DNA from 2 places in the Isoptericola sp. b515 genome. Region 1 is predicted to be linked to the other one. Evidence: riboswitches for the same ligand, from Rfam matches in the RefSeq annotation. Region 1 holds a riboswitch; the other holds the start of a gene.
What was found. Region 1 has a riboswitch for S-adenosylmethionine ahead of Q6350_RS04015 (methylenetetrahydrofolate reductase). Riboswitches for the same ligand answer to the same signal wherever they lie in the genome.

Region 1 (7,069 bases):
ATCGCTGCATGCTAGGCACGGCTGCCCGCTGCTCACCCCTCGGAACCCCGGCCGTCGCGCAGGGCCCGTCGCGCCGCGGACCAGGCCCCGGTCGACCACAGGGCCAGCGCCACGAGCACCGGCTGGAAGAACAGCCGGCCGAAGCGCTTGGCGTCGGTGTCCAGGCCGAAGCCGTCCCTGTGCTCGAGCCACTGCGCCACGTTGCCGGGGAAGATCACGACGAAGAAGGCCGCCGCGACGAGCCCCACCGCGACCTTCCACCGGGACAGGGCGACCAGGGACCCGCCGATGACGATCTCGACGACGCCCGAGGCCAGCACCGTGACGTCCTCGTCGACCGGGAACCATCCCGGCACCTGGGCCTGGAACTCCTCCCGGGCCACGGTGAGGTGCGCGACGCCGGCGCCGAGCAGGGCCGTGCCGAGCCAGAGTCGGGCGATCGTCCGGGGCAGCGAGGTGGGGGTCGGCCTGGTGAGCTCGGCGAGGTCCATGCCGCCGATCGTCGCACCGGCGCCGCGACGGTGCAGCGCAACGCGCGCGGACGGCTCCGACCTGGTCGAATGACGCCATGGATGAGTTCTCGCAGGACGCGGTGACCGGAGCCCCCCACGACGACCTGCGCGCCACCCCGACGGCGCACCCGTCCCAGCGCCCCCACCTGGCCGCCGTCGTCGAGGACCGCCTCTACGCCGTCGCGGGCCGCGTGCTGCGCCGCTTCGGCTGGCGTCCCCGGTTCCAGGTGTACACCGGGTACGGCTCGCCCGAACGGGTCCGGGTGCTGGCCCGGATGCTCCTGGCCCCGGCCGGCGCGTCCCGGCGCGACGAGCGACGGCCGCTGCGCCGCGGGTTCCGGCACTTCCTCACGGTGCCGGCCCCCGACAGCCCGGTCCGGGTCCGGATCGGTGGGCACGAGGTCGAGGACGTGACCGACCGGTCCGGGTACGTCGACCTCGAGCTGGACCTGCCCTCCCGGGAGCCGTTGCCGGCCGGGCTGCAGGAGGCCGAGCTGTCCAGCCTGGGGTCGCCGGACGGACCGGAGGTACCCGCCCCCGTGCTGGTCCTCGGCCCGGAGACACGGTTCGGCGTCGTCAGCGACATCGACGACACGACGCTGGTCACCGGTGTCCCCCGTCCGCTCCTGGCCACCTGGAACACGTTCGTGCGCCGGGCGGGCTCCCGCCGCGCGGTGCCCGGCATGGCGGCGCTGTACCGGGAGCTCGAGGAGACCCATCCCGCGGGCGCGTTCTTCTACGTCTCCAACGGCGCCTGGAACACGGCCGGGGCGCTGCGGGCGTTCCTCGCGCGGGAGGACTACCCCGCCGGGCCGATGCTGCTGACCGACTGGGGGCCGACGCTCACCGGGTGGTTCCGCAGCGGCCGGGAGCACAAGGCCGCCAGCCTCGACCTGCTCATGTCGTGGTTCCCGCACGTGCGCTGGCTGCTCGTCGGGGACAACGGGCAGCACGACCCGGAGATCTACGCGGAAGCCGTCGACCGGTGGCCGGACCGGATCGCCGCTGTCGCGATCCGGCAGGTCGCCGGGGCGGACCGCGCCCCGGTCACCGACCCCGCGTCCGGGACGACGGACCCGCTGGACGACGCGGCGGCCCCGACACCGGTGATCCGGGGCGAGGACGGCACCGTCCTCGCGCGGGGTCTCGGCCGGGTGCCCGGGGTGCTCCGGGACTGAGTCGCGCGGTGCCGTGCTGACTCGCCGAGCCTGGTACTGACTCGGGCCGGGATGCGGCCGGCCGGCTGCCGGTGGTCAGGCGCCGAGCTCCTGGCCGCTCATGGCGTGGATCGAGGCCATGACCTCGTCGGTGAGCTCGCGGCGGGCCTGCGCCGGCCGCATGCCGGCGGGGAGCTGCCGCTGCGGCGCGATCGGGGTCCCGAAGTCGACCTGGATCCCCCGGTACGGACGGGGCAGGCGCCGGCCGACCGGCTGGACCCGGTCGGTCCCGCGCAGCGCCACCGGCACGATCGGCGCGGGTCCGGCCAGCGCCAGCCAGGCCACACCCGTGTGCCCCTTGTGCAGCCGGCCGTCGCGGGATCGGGTCCCCTCGGGGTAGATCCCGAACGCGTCCCCGCGCTGCAGCACCAGCAGGGCGTCCTGCAGGGAGCGCTGTCCGGCACGGGGGTCCTCGCGGTCCACGGGGATGTGACCCATGGTGGTGAAGAACCAGCGGTAGACGCGCCCCTTGAGCCCCCGACCGGTCCAGTACTCGGCCTTCGCGATGAACGTGACGTGCCGCGGGGTCACCAGCGGGATGATGATCGAGTCGATGAACGACAGGTGGTTGCTCGCGAGGATGACCGGCCCGCGTCGCGGCACGTGGTGCAGCCCCGTGACCCGGGGCCGCAGGAACACGTACACCAGGAGCGACAGGATCAGCTTGAGGACGCGGTAGGTCACCGGCCTATTGTGCCCGAGCCGGTCCGGCGACCGTCCGCGTCGGCGTCTCAGCCGAGGCTGACGAGGTAGTCCTCGGCGTCGTCGTCCCAGGCCAGCTTCACGGCACCCGCCTCCTCCGCACCGCGGCAGAACTGCAGGAAGCCCCGGTAGCCGAGTGCCTTCTCGGAGAAGTCCGGACGCTGCTTGCGCAGCAGGTTCTTCAGCCCGGACAGCGGCGTGCTGTCCCCGGCCTCGCCGACGACGACCCGCAGCAGGTCGAACGCGTGGGCGCTGTCCGGCTGCGCGGGCAGCTCGACCACGGGGTCACCCGTCGACGGTCCCTCGGACAGCACGACGAAGTCTCGGTCGGCGAGGTAGCGCAGGAACTCCGTGAACGTCCGGAACCCGTAGTCGGACTCGGTGAACGTCGGCTCCTTGCGCACCAGCGTGCGCTTGAGCTGGGACGCCGTGACGGAGCCGGACGAGGAGGCCTGCAGCCCGGCGAGCGTCTGGGCGACCTTGACCTCCATGCTCGGCGGTTCGCCGGCGGGGGTGTCGTCCTCGTCGACCTCGGGCGCCAAGGAGGCCTGCGGCGCCGGTTCGGGCGCCGGCTCGGCCTTCTTGCGTCGGCTCTTCGCGCCCGATGCCGGGGCCTCGATGGCCTCGGCGGCCGTGGTCGGGGTCGTGGTCCGTCGGCCGCCACGAGCCGTCGCCCCCGTGGCGGCGCCGGACTTCCTGCCCGACGACTTCTTGCGCGCGGACTGCTCGGCCTCGTCGGGCACGTCGACGCCCTCGAGCCGGTCGTAGAAGAGGAACTCGTCGCAGGCCCCCGGCAGCAGGCGGGACGTGGACTTCTCCACGCCGACGCCGATGACGTTCTTGTCGAGCTCGCGCAGCTTGGTGACCAGCGGGGAGAAGTCCGAGTCGCCGGTGCACATGACGAACGTGGTGATGTAGTCGCGTTCGAACGCCATCTCGATCGCGTCGACGACCATCTTGATGTCGGCGGCGTTCTTGCGCGACGCCCCCATGCGCTGCGGCATCTCGATGAGCTCGACCTGGTGGCGGGTCAGCATGCGGCGGTCCTCGTCGAAGTAGGACCAGTCGGCGTACGCCCGGCGGGTCACGACCCGGCCGCGCACGGCCAGGGCGTCCGCGATCGGACCGAAGTCGAACTGCATCCCACCCAGGTGCTCCCGGGCGCCGAGCGCCAGGTTCTCGTAGTCGAGGAAGACGGCCAGGCGCTCTTCACGTTCCATGGCGCCACACTATGCCCCGCGCGAGCCGGGGGTCGCCCCGGGACGGCCGGAGCCGACGTGAGACGCTCGACGGACCGGCAGGTCCACAGCCCCAGGAGGTACCCGTGCGCGCGATCGTGTTCACCGAGCTCGGCGGACCCGAGGTCCTGCACCTCGCCGACGTCCCGGCACCGGAACCGGCCGCCGGCCAGGTCCGCGTGCGGGTCGAGGCCGCGGCCGTCAACGGCTGGGACCTCAAGACCCGCGCCGCCCGGATCCCCGGTGTTCCCCTGCCGGAGTTCCCCGCCGTGCCGGGGCTGGAGGTCGTGGGTGTCGTGGACGCCGTGGGCGACGACGTGACGGGCGTGCGGCCCGGTGACCGGGTCGTCGGGTTCGCCGACACGGGCGGGTACGCCGAGCTGGCCCTGACCTCCACGTTCGCGCTCGTCCCGGACGGCCTCGACCCCGCCCGTGCCGTCACGGTGCCCGTCTCGGCGGAGACCGCGCACCGAGTCCTGCGCGTGCTCGGGGTGACCGACGGCGAGACCCTGCTCGTGCACGGCGCGTCCGGGTCGGTGGGCGAGCTCGCCGTGCAGCTCGCCCGACGCCGGGGGGCGACGGTGATCGGCACCGCCTCGCCGGCGAACCAGGACCGCGTCGCGGCGCTCGGCGCCACGCCGACCACGTACGGGCCGGGCCTCGTCGAGCGGGTGCGGGACCTGGCACCGTCGGGCGTCGACGCGGTCCTGGACACCACCGGCGCGGGCGTCCTGCCCGACTCGATCACGCTGCGCGGCGGGACGGAGCGCATCGTCACCATCGCGGACCCGGCGGCCTCCGACCTCGGGATCACCTTCAGCTCCGGGGCCCGGCGCGACCCCGACGAGCTGGCCGAGGACGTCACCTCCCTCGCGCGGGGCGAGCTCACCACGACGCTCGGCGAGGTCCTGCGGCTCGACGACGCGGCACGCGCCCACGCGCTGGTCGAGAGCGGCCGTGGCGGGGGCAAGGTCGTCCTCACCCCCTGACACGTCTCATCATGCGACATCGCTTGTCCGCAGGCTGAACAGCGCGTAGGGTCGGACCCCGACAAGCCATCCAGAGCGGCCGAGAGTCCTGGCTCGACGACGCCGCAGCAACCCGTTCTCCGACGGAAGCCTCCCGAGGACGAAGGTGCTCAACACCAGGCCCGATGGAGTGACGCATGGTCGCCGAGGCATCCCCGCATCTCCCCGCGCCGCCGCGCCCGGAACCGTCCCGCCCGACGGTGAGCTTCGAGCTCATGCCGCCGCGGCGACCCGACGCCGCCCCGAAGTTCTGGGAGACCGCCCGTCGGCTCGTCGCCGCGCGCCCGGACTTCGTGTCGGTGACCTACGGCGCGGGCGGCGGGGACCGGGACACCGCCCGCGACGTCGTCTCCCGACTCCTCGCCGGCACGCCCGTGCTGCCGATCGCGCACCTGACCTGCGTCGGCGCCTCGCGGGAGAACGTCTCGGAGGTCGTCGACGAGTTCCTCGAGGCCGGGGTGCGATCCTTCCTCGCGCTGCGCGGCGACCCGCCGCGGGACCAGCCCGACTGGCGACCGCCCGCCGGCGGCGTCCACTCGGCCGTCGAGCTCGTGCACCTGCTGCGGGAGGTCGAGGCCCGGCGGTGCGCCACCGACCCGGCTGCCGCCGTCCGCGGCGCCGCCCGCCCGCTGACGATCGCCGTGGCCGCGTTCCCCGACGGCAACGTCCAGGCCGGCACGACCCGTGCCCAGGAGGTCCGGCGCCTGCTGGAGAAGCAGCAGGCCGGCGCGTCCTTCGCCGTCACCCAGTTCTTCTACCAGGCCGACTCCTACACCGACTTCGTCGCCGAGGCCCGCGCGGCCGGTGTGACGATCCCGATCCTCGCCGGGCTGCTGCCCACGACCGAGCCGCGCCGGCTCCGTCGCGTCGAGGAGCTCACCGGCGTCCGTGCGCCCCAGCACCTGCTGGACGCGCTGGACTCCCGGCCGGACCCGGAGGCGCAGTACGCCTACGGGACCGCGTACGGCACCGAGCTCGCCCAACGGGTGCTCGACGCCGGCGCGCCCGGTCTGCACGTGTACACGTTCAACAAGCACCGTCCCGCTCTGGACCTGCTCGAGGGTGTCCACCTCGGCGGTCCGGCGTCCGTCCCCGTCGACGACGCCGACCTGGCCGGCAGGCCGTGGGTACCGAGCATCCCGACCCCCGCACCGGCCGCGCTCTGAGGGGACGGACCGCTGCCCGGGACGCACCCGCGTCCCGGGGAGCCCCGTCGTCCCCACCACGCGTCCCGGAGCCCGCGAAAGGACTGCTCATGACCGTTCCGACCACCACCCCGTTCCCCGGCGGCACCATCCTCGGCTACCCCCGGATCGGCCGCCGCCGTGAGCTCAAGCGCGCCGTCGAGGCGTACTGGGCCGGCCGCACGGACGCCGTCGACCTCGAGGTCGCGGCCGGCACCCTGCGCCGCGAGACCGTGCAGCGGCTCGTCGCGCTCGGTCTCGACCCCGAGGACGGCTCCGTCCCGGGTTCGTTCTCGTACTACGACCAGGTGCTCGACGTCGTCGCCCTGCTCGGCGCCGTCCCGGCCCGGTTCCGGGACCTCCTGGACGCCGACGACGGCTCCCTCGACCTCGACGGCTACTTCACCGTCGCCCGCGGACGCGGCGAGGACGCCCCGCTGGAGATGACCAAGTGGTTCGACACGAACTACCACTACCTGGTCCCCGAGATCAGCGAGACGACACCGATCTCCTTCGCCGACCACCGCGTCGTGCGCGAGTACGCCGAGGCGAAGGAGGCCGGGGTCACCACGCGGCCGGTGCTCGTGGGACCCGTGACCTTCCTGGCGCTGTCGAAGGCGGCCGACGACGCGGGCGACGGGTTCCACCCGCTCGACCGGCTCGACGACGTCGTCGCGGCGTACGCCGAGCTGCTGCGGGCCCTCGCCGCCGTCGGCGTCCCGTGGGTGCAGCTCGACGAGCCCGTGCTGGTGACGGACTCGGTGGACGCCGACCCGGAGCGGGTCGACGCCGCGATCGCCCGGGCCTACCGGGAGCTGGCGACCGGTCTGGCACCCGCGTCGGCGGACGACGCGCTGGACACCGTGCCCGAGCGACCGCGCCTCCTCGTGGCCGCGCCGTTCGGCGGGCTGGCCGCCCCGGGCGCCGACGGCCGACCGGCCCGGGACGGGCTCGCGCTGCTGGCCGGGACGGACGTCGACGCCATCGCGATCGACCTGGTCCAGGGTGCGGTGCCGAGGGGCTCCGCCCCCGACGGCTCGGTCCCGGGCCTGGGCACGAAGACGCTGGTGGCCGGTGTCGTCGACGGGCACAACGTCTGGCGCACCGACCTCGCTGCGCGACGGGGCACGCTCGAGGCGTTGCGCGGGCTCGGCGCCCGGTCGTTGGCCGTCGGCACGTCGACGTCCC
Region 2 (7,069 bases), 330 kb from region 1:
GCGCGGCGCCGGCGGCTCCAGCGGCGGGGCGGCGGTCGCGGTGGCCGCGGGCCTGCTGCCCTTCGCCCCGGGGTCCGACGGCGGGGGGTCCGTCCGGATCCCGGCCGCCGCCTGCGGCGTCGTGGGTCTCAAACCCTCGCGCGGCCTGCTGCCCGCGGGGTCCGGGATCGAGGCCCTCGGCGGCCTCGTGGTCAACGGACCGATCGCCCGGACGACGGCGGACACGGCGCTGCTGCTCGAGGGGATGCTGCGCCGGACCCCGGACGGCCACGTCGACCACCGGTTCACGCTGCGCACCCCGGCGGCGCACGCGGGGTCATACCTCGCGGCCGCGCTGCGCGGCGAGGTCCCCGGGCGGGACGACGACGGCGACCGGTTCCGGGTGGGGGTCACCACCTGGAACGCCTGGGACGACTACTACGACGTCACCGTGGCGCCGGAGGCACGGGCGGCCCTCGACGCGGGCGTCCGGGCGCTGGCGGGTCTCGGGCACGGCGTCGAGGAGCACACCTGGGACCCGGTCCCGGAGTACGGCGACGCCTTCCGCAGCCTGTGGATGGGCGGCGCGTCGGCGGTACCGATCGACGACGACGCGGTGCTGGACCAGCTCGAGCCGCTGACGGCATGGCTGATCCGCCGCGGCCGGCAGGTGCCGGCCCGCGAGCTCGCCGAGGCCCTGGCGACGCTGACCGGGTTCGAGCGGACCCTCATCGCCGGGATGGGCGACCTGGACGCCGTCGTCACTCCCGCACTGGCGATGACGCCGCGGCCGATCGGCTGGTTCGACGCCGCCGACCCGGACCACAACTTCGCCCAGCAGTGCCAGTACACGCCGTTCACGTCGTGGCTCAACGTGGCCGGGCTGCCCGCGATCACCGTGCCGACGCACTGGACGGCGGACGGGCTGCCCATGGGGGTGCAGATCATCGGCCGTCCCGGCGGCGAGGTCACGCTGCTGGCGCTCGCCGCCCAGCTCGAGGACGTGCTGCGCTGGCCGGAGAGGCACCCGCCCGTCTGGTGAGGCCGGTCAGTCGGGGACGCAGGCGAACGCCTCGTCACCGCCGGGGCCGGCCGTGGCCAGCAGGCCGTCCAGCCCGGACCCCTCGGGCACCGGACGCGGGTCGTCCACGACGACCCACAACCCGTCGACGACGGCGTAGTCGGCCCGCGGCCCGTCGGCGACGAGCGCAGCCACGGCGGCCACGAGCCGCTCGACCTCCTCGCCGGCCGTGCCGGCGCCGACGGACGCGCGGACGGCCCCGGCGCGGTACCCGAGCCGGGTGAGCAACGGGTGCGCGCAGAAGCGACCGTCCCGCACGCCGATGCCGTGCTCCGCGGACAGGTAGGCGGCGACCTGGCCGGGCTCGTAGCCGGACACCGTGAACGTGACGACGCCGACCGTGTCGGGGGCGTCGGGCCACAGACGGACGACCTCGACGCCGTCGATCGCCTCCAGCCCGTCGACCAGCCGGGCCCGCAGCGCGTCCTCGTGCTCGCGCAGGGCCACGGTGTCGACGGCGGCGAGCGTCTCGCAGGCGGCGGCGAGCGCCACCGCGCCGAGCACGTTGGGCGAGCCGGCCTCGTGGCGGGCCGGGCCGTCGTGCCAGTCGGTCCCGTCCACGCGCACGCTGCGCACCGCGCCGCCGCCGGCGAGGTAGGGCGTGCCGGCGTCCAGCCAGTCGCGGCGGCCGACCAGGGCGCCGGCACCGAACGGCGCGTAGGCCTTGTGGCCGGAGAAGGCGACGTAGTCGACCCCGGTCTGCGCCAGCGAGAAGCGGCGGTGCGGCACGAGCTGGGCGCCGTCCAGCACCACCCGGGCGCCGGCGCCGTGCGCGGCGGCGACGACGTCGGCGACCGGCAGCGTCTCGCCGGTGACGTTGGAGGCCCCGGTGACGGCCAGCAGGGCGTAACCGCGCCCCGCGGCCGCCCCGGCGGCGAGCTCGGCACGGACCGCCTCGAGCGTGGCGGCGACCGTGCCGCGACCGGTGAGGACCGTGGCGTCGGTCGCGCGCTGCCACGGCAGGAGGTTCGCGTGGTGCTCGACGTCGAGGACGAGCACGCGGCCCGGCGTGCCGTCCGCGGCGGGGACGCATCCGGCGAGCAGGTTGAGCGCGTCGGTGGTGTTGCGCACCAGCAGGGTGAGGTCGTCCGGGCGGGCACCGACGAACTCGCCGATGGTGGCGCGGGCGGACTCGTACAGCGTGGTGGAGACCTGCGAGAGGTAGCCGGCGCCCCGGTGCACCGAGGCGTACAGCGGCAGGGCCGCTGTGACGCGGTCGCCGACGGCCTGCAGCGCGGGCGCCGAGGCGGCGACGTCGAGGTTGGCGTACGGCACGCGCCGTCCGTCGACCAGCGGGGCGGGGGTGTCGTGCCCGAGGACGGGCAGCACCGGCGTCAGCGCGTCGACCCGGTCGACACTCGGACAGGCGGGGCTCTCGGCGATCGTGGTCATGGCGTCCTCCTCGGTGTCCCGGGGAGCCGTCTCCCCGCGCTTGCCCGACGCCGGTCGGCGCCGTGCCTGGTCGTCACCCGGGGCACCCCGCCGCGAGGGGAGGGTTGCCGGCCAGCGAGCCGGGGCTTGGCGCTGGCGCTCTTGACCTGGTGCCAGGTTCACGGATCCGCGCCGGGGTGTCAACAGATGGTCAGATGGTCTCGCGATGTGGTCGTCTCGCGGTCGAGCAAGCCCGGGGCGCGGCACGGCGTCCACCAAGCGAGACCGACGTCCCGCTTCATGGACGCCGTCGCGTACGATCGTGGAGACCATCCCGAGCGGCCGAGTGACGTGGCACGTCGACGCCGCAGCAACCCCGCGGGACCGTGCCGTCGTCGTCGACCGCGACGAGCGAGCACGGGACCGGGCGCGGGTGCTACCGCCACGACCGATGGGAGGAGTGCCGTGACCGCACCGATCGAACCCCGACCCGCGCAGGGCTACGCCGGCGACCTGACCCCGCAGCAGGCATGGGACCTGCTCGCCGCCGAACCCGGCGCCGTCCTGGTCGACGTCCGCACCGAAGGCGAGTGGCGCACGATCGGGGTGCCCGACGTCGCCTCGCTGGACAAGACGGCCGTCTTCACGCAGTGGGTCACCGGCGACGGCCGACCCAACCCGGGATTCCTCGCCGAGCTCGAGGCCGCCGGCGTGCCCACCGACCAGCCCGTGGTGTTCCTGTGCCGCTCCGGGCAGCGCTCCATCGGCGCCGCTCGCCTGGCGACGTCGGCGGGCTACGGCCCCGCCTACAACGTGCTCGAGGGTTTCGAGGGGCCGGTGGGCCCGTTCGGCGCCCGCGACCAGGCCGGGTGGAAGGTCCGCGAGCTGCCGCACACCGCCTACGCCGAGCCGACCCGGTGACCCGCACCGAGATCCCCACCGGCCCCGGCCCGAACCCCGAGCCGTACGGCGGCGCCGGCCACGCGCCCCTGCCCCCGACCGCACGTCCCGCCACCCTCGCCGTCCGCGGGGGCCACCGCCGCTCGGACTTCTCCGAGACGTCGGAGGCGATGTTCCTCACCCAGGGCTACACCTACGACTCCGCCGCCGACGCCGAGGCAGCGTTCGCCGGCGACCACTCCCGGTTCGTGTACTCCCGGTACGGCAACCCGACGGTGCGCACCTTCGAGGAACGCCTGCGCCTCATCGAGGGGGCCGAGGCCTGCTACTCCACCGCCACCGGGATGTCCGCGGTGTTCACCACGCTGGCCGCCCTGGTGCGCAGCGGGTCGCGGATCGTCTCGGCCCGGGCCCTGTTCGGCTCCACGAACGTCATCTACGACGAGATCCTCGCCAAGTGGGACGTGCAGGTCGACCTGGTCGACGGGCACGTGACGTCGCAGTGGGAGGAGGCCCTGGCCACCACCGCCGACGTCGTCTTCTTCGAGACACCGTCGAACCCCATGCAGGAGCTCGTCGACGTGCGGCGCGTGTGCGAGCTCGCCCACGCCGCGGGTGCCGTCGTCGTGGTCGACAACGTGTTCGCCACCCCGGTCCTGCAGCGGCCGCTCGAGCTGGGCGCCGACATCGTCGTGTACTCGGCGACCAAGCACGTCGACGGCCAGGGCCGGGTGCTCGGCGGGGCGATCCTCGGCCCCCGGGAGTTCCTGTCCGGACCGGTCGAGACGTTCCTGCGGCACACGGGGCCGTCGCTCAGCCCGTTCAACGCCTGGGTGCTGCTCAAGGGGCTGGAGACCCTCGACGTGCGGGTGCGCGCGCAGAACGCGAGCGCGCTGCAGCTCGCCGAGTACCTCGAGTCCGCCGACGGCGTCACCGGCGTGCGCTACCCGTTCCTGGCCTCCCACCCGCAGCACGAGCTGGCGAAGGCCCAGCAGACCGGGGGCGGCACCGTGGTCACGTTCGACCTCGCGGTGCCCGACGACGCCACCCCGGAGCAGGCGAAGCAGCGGACGTTCCGTTTCCTGGACGCGCTGCAGATCGTCGACATCTCGAACAACCTCGGGGACGCCAAGTCCTTGGTCACGCACCCCGCCACGACGACGCACCGGCGGCTCGGCGCCGAGGGCCGCGCGGCCGTCGGCATCCACGAGACCACGGTGCGGCTGTCCGTCGGGCTCGAGGACCCGCTGGACATCGTCGAGGACGTCGCCCAGGCGCTGCGGGCCTGACCCCCCGTTCCGCCGAGCATGCCGTCGCGGCCCGTCCCGGCACCGGGACGGGCCGCGAAGACCTGTTCGCCGTCGCGAGAGCATGGTCGCGGCGGAAGCAGGGCCGGATATGCCAGCTGCGACGCCTGCGACGAGGCCGTGGAGGCCAGCGCCGAGGACCTCGAACGGCTGGTGCTCGGCGTCGCCGCCGGGACTCTGCGCGAGTGGGTGCGCCGGAGCCGGCCGGGCGCCCGCACCGGCGGCCGCCGGCAGCCCTGGCCCCGTCGGGACGGCGTCGGCGCGCCATAGGCACCGCGGGACGTCATCCCGGTCGCCCGGATCCTGACGTCTCCACCGGGTGGTCGAGGCGGTGGCCGCCGGACGCGGACGGCGGCCGACGTCACTCCGTCTCGCCCCGGACCATCTCCTCCTCGGCGTCCGGGCGGGTGCTCGCGAACGCGTCGGCCGCACGGCGCAGGGCGACCGCGACCGAGCCCACCACGAGCCCCTCGCCGGGGTCGCTGGAGCGCTCGACCACACCCTGGCGGAAGTCGCGGACCTGCTCGCGCAGCGCGTCGACGAGCTCGTCGCGGTCCTCTCCCCAGGCGTCGGCGCGGAGCACCCCGGCGAGTGAGCGCAGCACTCCGACGAGCGGTTCGCACAGGTCCTCGGGCAGGCGCACCGGTTCGGCGGTGTCCACCAGCAGCGTCACGACGACGTCGACGGACGCCGCGACCGTCTCCAGCTCCTGGGCCCGGGCGTCCTGCCCCTCGGTCCACCGCCGATACCGGCGGACCCGAGGGTGGCGCCCGGCCTTCGCGGCATCACGGCTCTCCCGCACCGACGCCCGGGTCTCCTCGAGCACCGGCTGGATCGCGACGCGCCGGCGTTCCCAGTCCTCGGCGTCCACGTCGCTGGACTCCTCCAGCGACTCCGCCAGGTCCTCGACCTGCCCGGCGAGCAGCGCGCTCAACCCGTCCAGCGCGTTCTCGGTGGGGGTCAGCGGCAAGGGCGGCAGCAGCAGGTTCAGCCCGATCCCCACCAGGGCGCCGAGAGCCACCAGTCCCGCGAACGAACCCACGAACGACAGCGCGTCGGCGTTGCCGAGGATGAGTACGAACAGGGCGGAGTTCGCCACCCAGCTCCCCTGGTCGCCGAAGAACTTCCACCCGGCGCACAGCAGCGCGACGCCGATGACCAGCGCGATCGAGAACGGGCCGACCGGGAGGAACTCTTGGGCCAAGCGGGCGATCCCGGCACCGAGCAGGACGGCGACGGTGACGCGATAGGAGTCCTTGACGGACCGCACCAGCGTGCTCGTCGTCGCGATGATGGCACCGAGCGGCGCGTAGTAGGGGAAGTCCCCCAGCGGGTGCGGCACGTAGATCCCCACGACCCACGCCACCCCGGCCGCGAGCGCGCCGCGCGCCGCGATGGACCAGCGTGGATGGCGCAGCCATGCCCAGTACATCGCCTGGGCGACCCCGGCGACCCGCTTCTCGACCATCGGACCCCTCTCGTCCCGAGCGATCCTCGCCACAGAACGTCAGGAGCGCATCCGCTCGCCGGAATACGCAGGTCGGGGCGGTGGGTTGTCCCGGGCGATGAACGACGTCCCCGCCCCCTCCCTCTCGGTCCTCGACCTCGTCCCCGTGCGCACCGGGCAGTCGAGCGCGCAGGCGCTCGAGTCCTCGATGACGCTGGTCCGCCGGGCCGACGCGCTGGGCCTGACCCGCTACTGGTTCGCCGAGCACCACAACATGCCCGCCGTCGCGGCCTCCACACCGCCGGTGATGATCGCTGCCGCGGCCGCACGCACCGAACGCATCCGCGTCGGGTCCGGCGGTGTGATGCTGCCGAACCACGCCCCGCTCGTCGTCGCCGAGCAGTTCGCCGCGCTCGAGGCGCTCGCCCCCGGCCGCATCGACCTCGGGATCGGGCGTGCCCCGGGCAGCGACCCCGTCGTGACCGCCCTGCTGCGATCCTCCGGGCCGACGTCGGACGTCGACCGGTTCCCGGAGCACCTGCGCAACATCCTGGCCCTCATGGCGCCCGACGGCGCCCGGTTGCGGCTCACGGACGGCCAGACCTACGACGTCAACGCCACGCCCGCCGCGACGACGACGCCCACGCTGTGGCTGCTCGGCTCCTCGGACTACTCGGCGCGTCTGGCCGCGGAGCTCGGGCTGCCGTACGTGTTCGCGAACCACTTCTCCGGTGCCGGGATCGACCAGGTGCTCGCGCTCTACCGCGACGGGTACCGCCCCAGCGAGACCCAGCCGCGGCCGCGGACCTTCCTCACCCTGAACGCCGTCGTCGCCCCGACGGCCGAGGAGGCCCGCGAGCGCGCGCTGCCGCAGCTCCGGGCGATGGCCCGGCTGCGCACCGGTCGGCCGATGGGCACCGCCGAGACGGTCGAGGAGGCGCTGACCGCCCCGCTGGACGGCCTCGGCGAGCAGATGGTCGAGGA

Region 2: linked by a shared signal. The riboswitch ahead of Q6350_RS02590 (aminotransferase class V-fold PLP-dependent enzyme) and the one ahead of Q6350_RS04015 (methylenetetrahydrofolate reductase) in region 1 are both predicted to bind S-adenosylmethionine.

The regions. Positions count from the first base shown of each region.
Region 1 is NZ_JAUQYR010000001.1:885,886-892,954, forward strand. It holds gene Q6350_RS03985 (hypothetical protein) at 1-2, opposite strand, end outside; gene Q6350_RS03990 (hypothetical protein) at 33-491, opposite strand; gene Q6350_RS03995 (App1 family protein) at 569-1,690, shown strand; gene Q6350_RS04000 (1-acyl-sn-glycerol-3-phosphate acyltransferase) at 1,766-2,413, opposite strand; gene Q6350_RS04005 (NYN domain-containing protein) at 2,461-3,651, opposite strand; gene Q6350_RS04010 (NADP-dependent oxidoreductase) at 3,756-4,658, shown strand; SAM riboswitch class I at 4,722-4,829, shown strand; gene Q6350_RS04015 (methylenetetrahydrofolate reductase) at 4,898-5,863, shown strand; gene metE (5-methyltetrahydropteroyltriglutamate--homocysteine S-methyltransferase) at 5,953-7,069, shown strand, end outside.
Region 2 is NZ_JAUQYR010000001.1:551,181-558,249, forward strand. It holds gene Q6350_RS02585 (amidase) at 1-1,021, shown strand, start outside; gene Q6350_RS02590 (aminotransferase class V-fold PLP-dependent enzyme) at 1,028-2,452, opposite strand; SAM riboswitch class IV at 2,484-2,599, opposite strand; gene Q6350_RS02595 (rhodanese-like domain-containing protein) at 2,897-3,352, shown strand; gene Q6350_RS02600 (O-succinylhomoserine sulfhydrylase) at 3,349-4,620, shown strand; gene Q6350_RS02605 (DUF6226 family protein) at 4,639-4,908, shown strand; gene Q6350_RS02610 (aromatic acid exporter family protein) at 5,000-6,106, opposite strand; gene Q6350_RS02615 (LLM class flavin-dependent oxidoreductase) at 6,204-7,069, shown strand, end outside.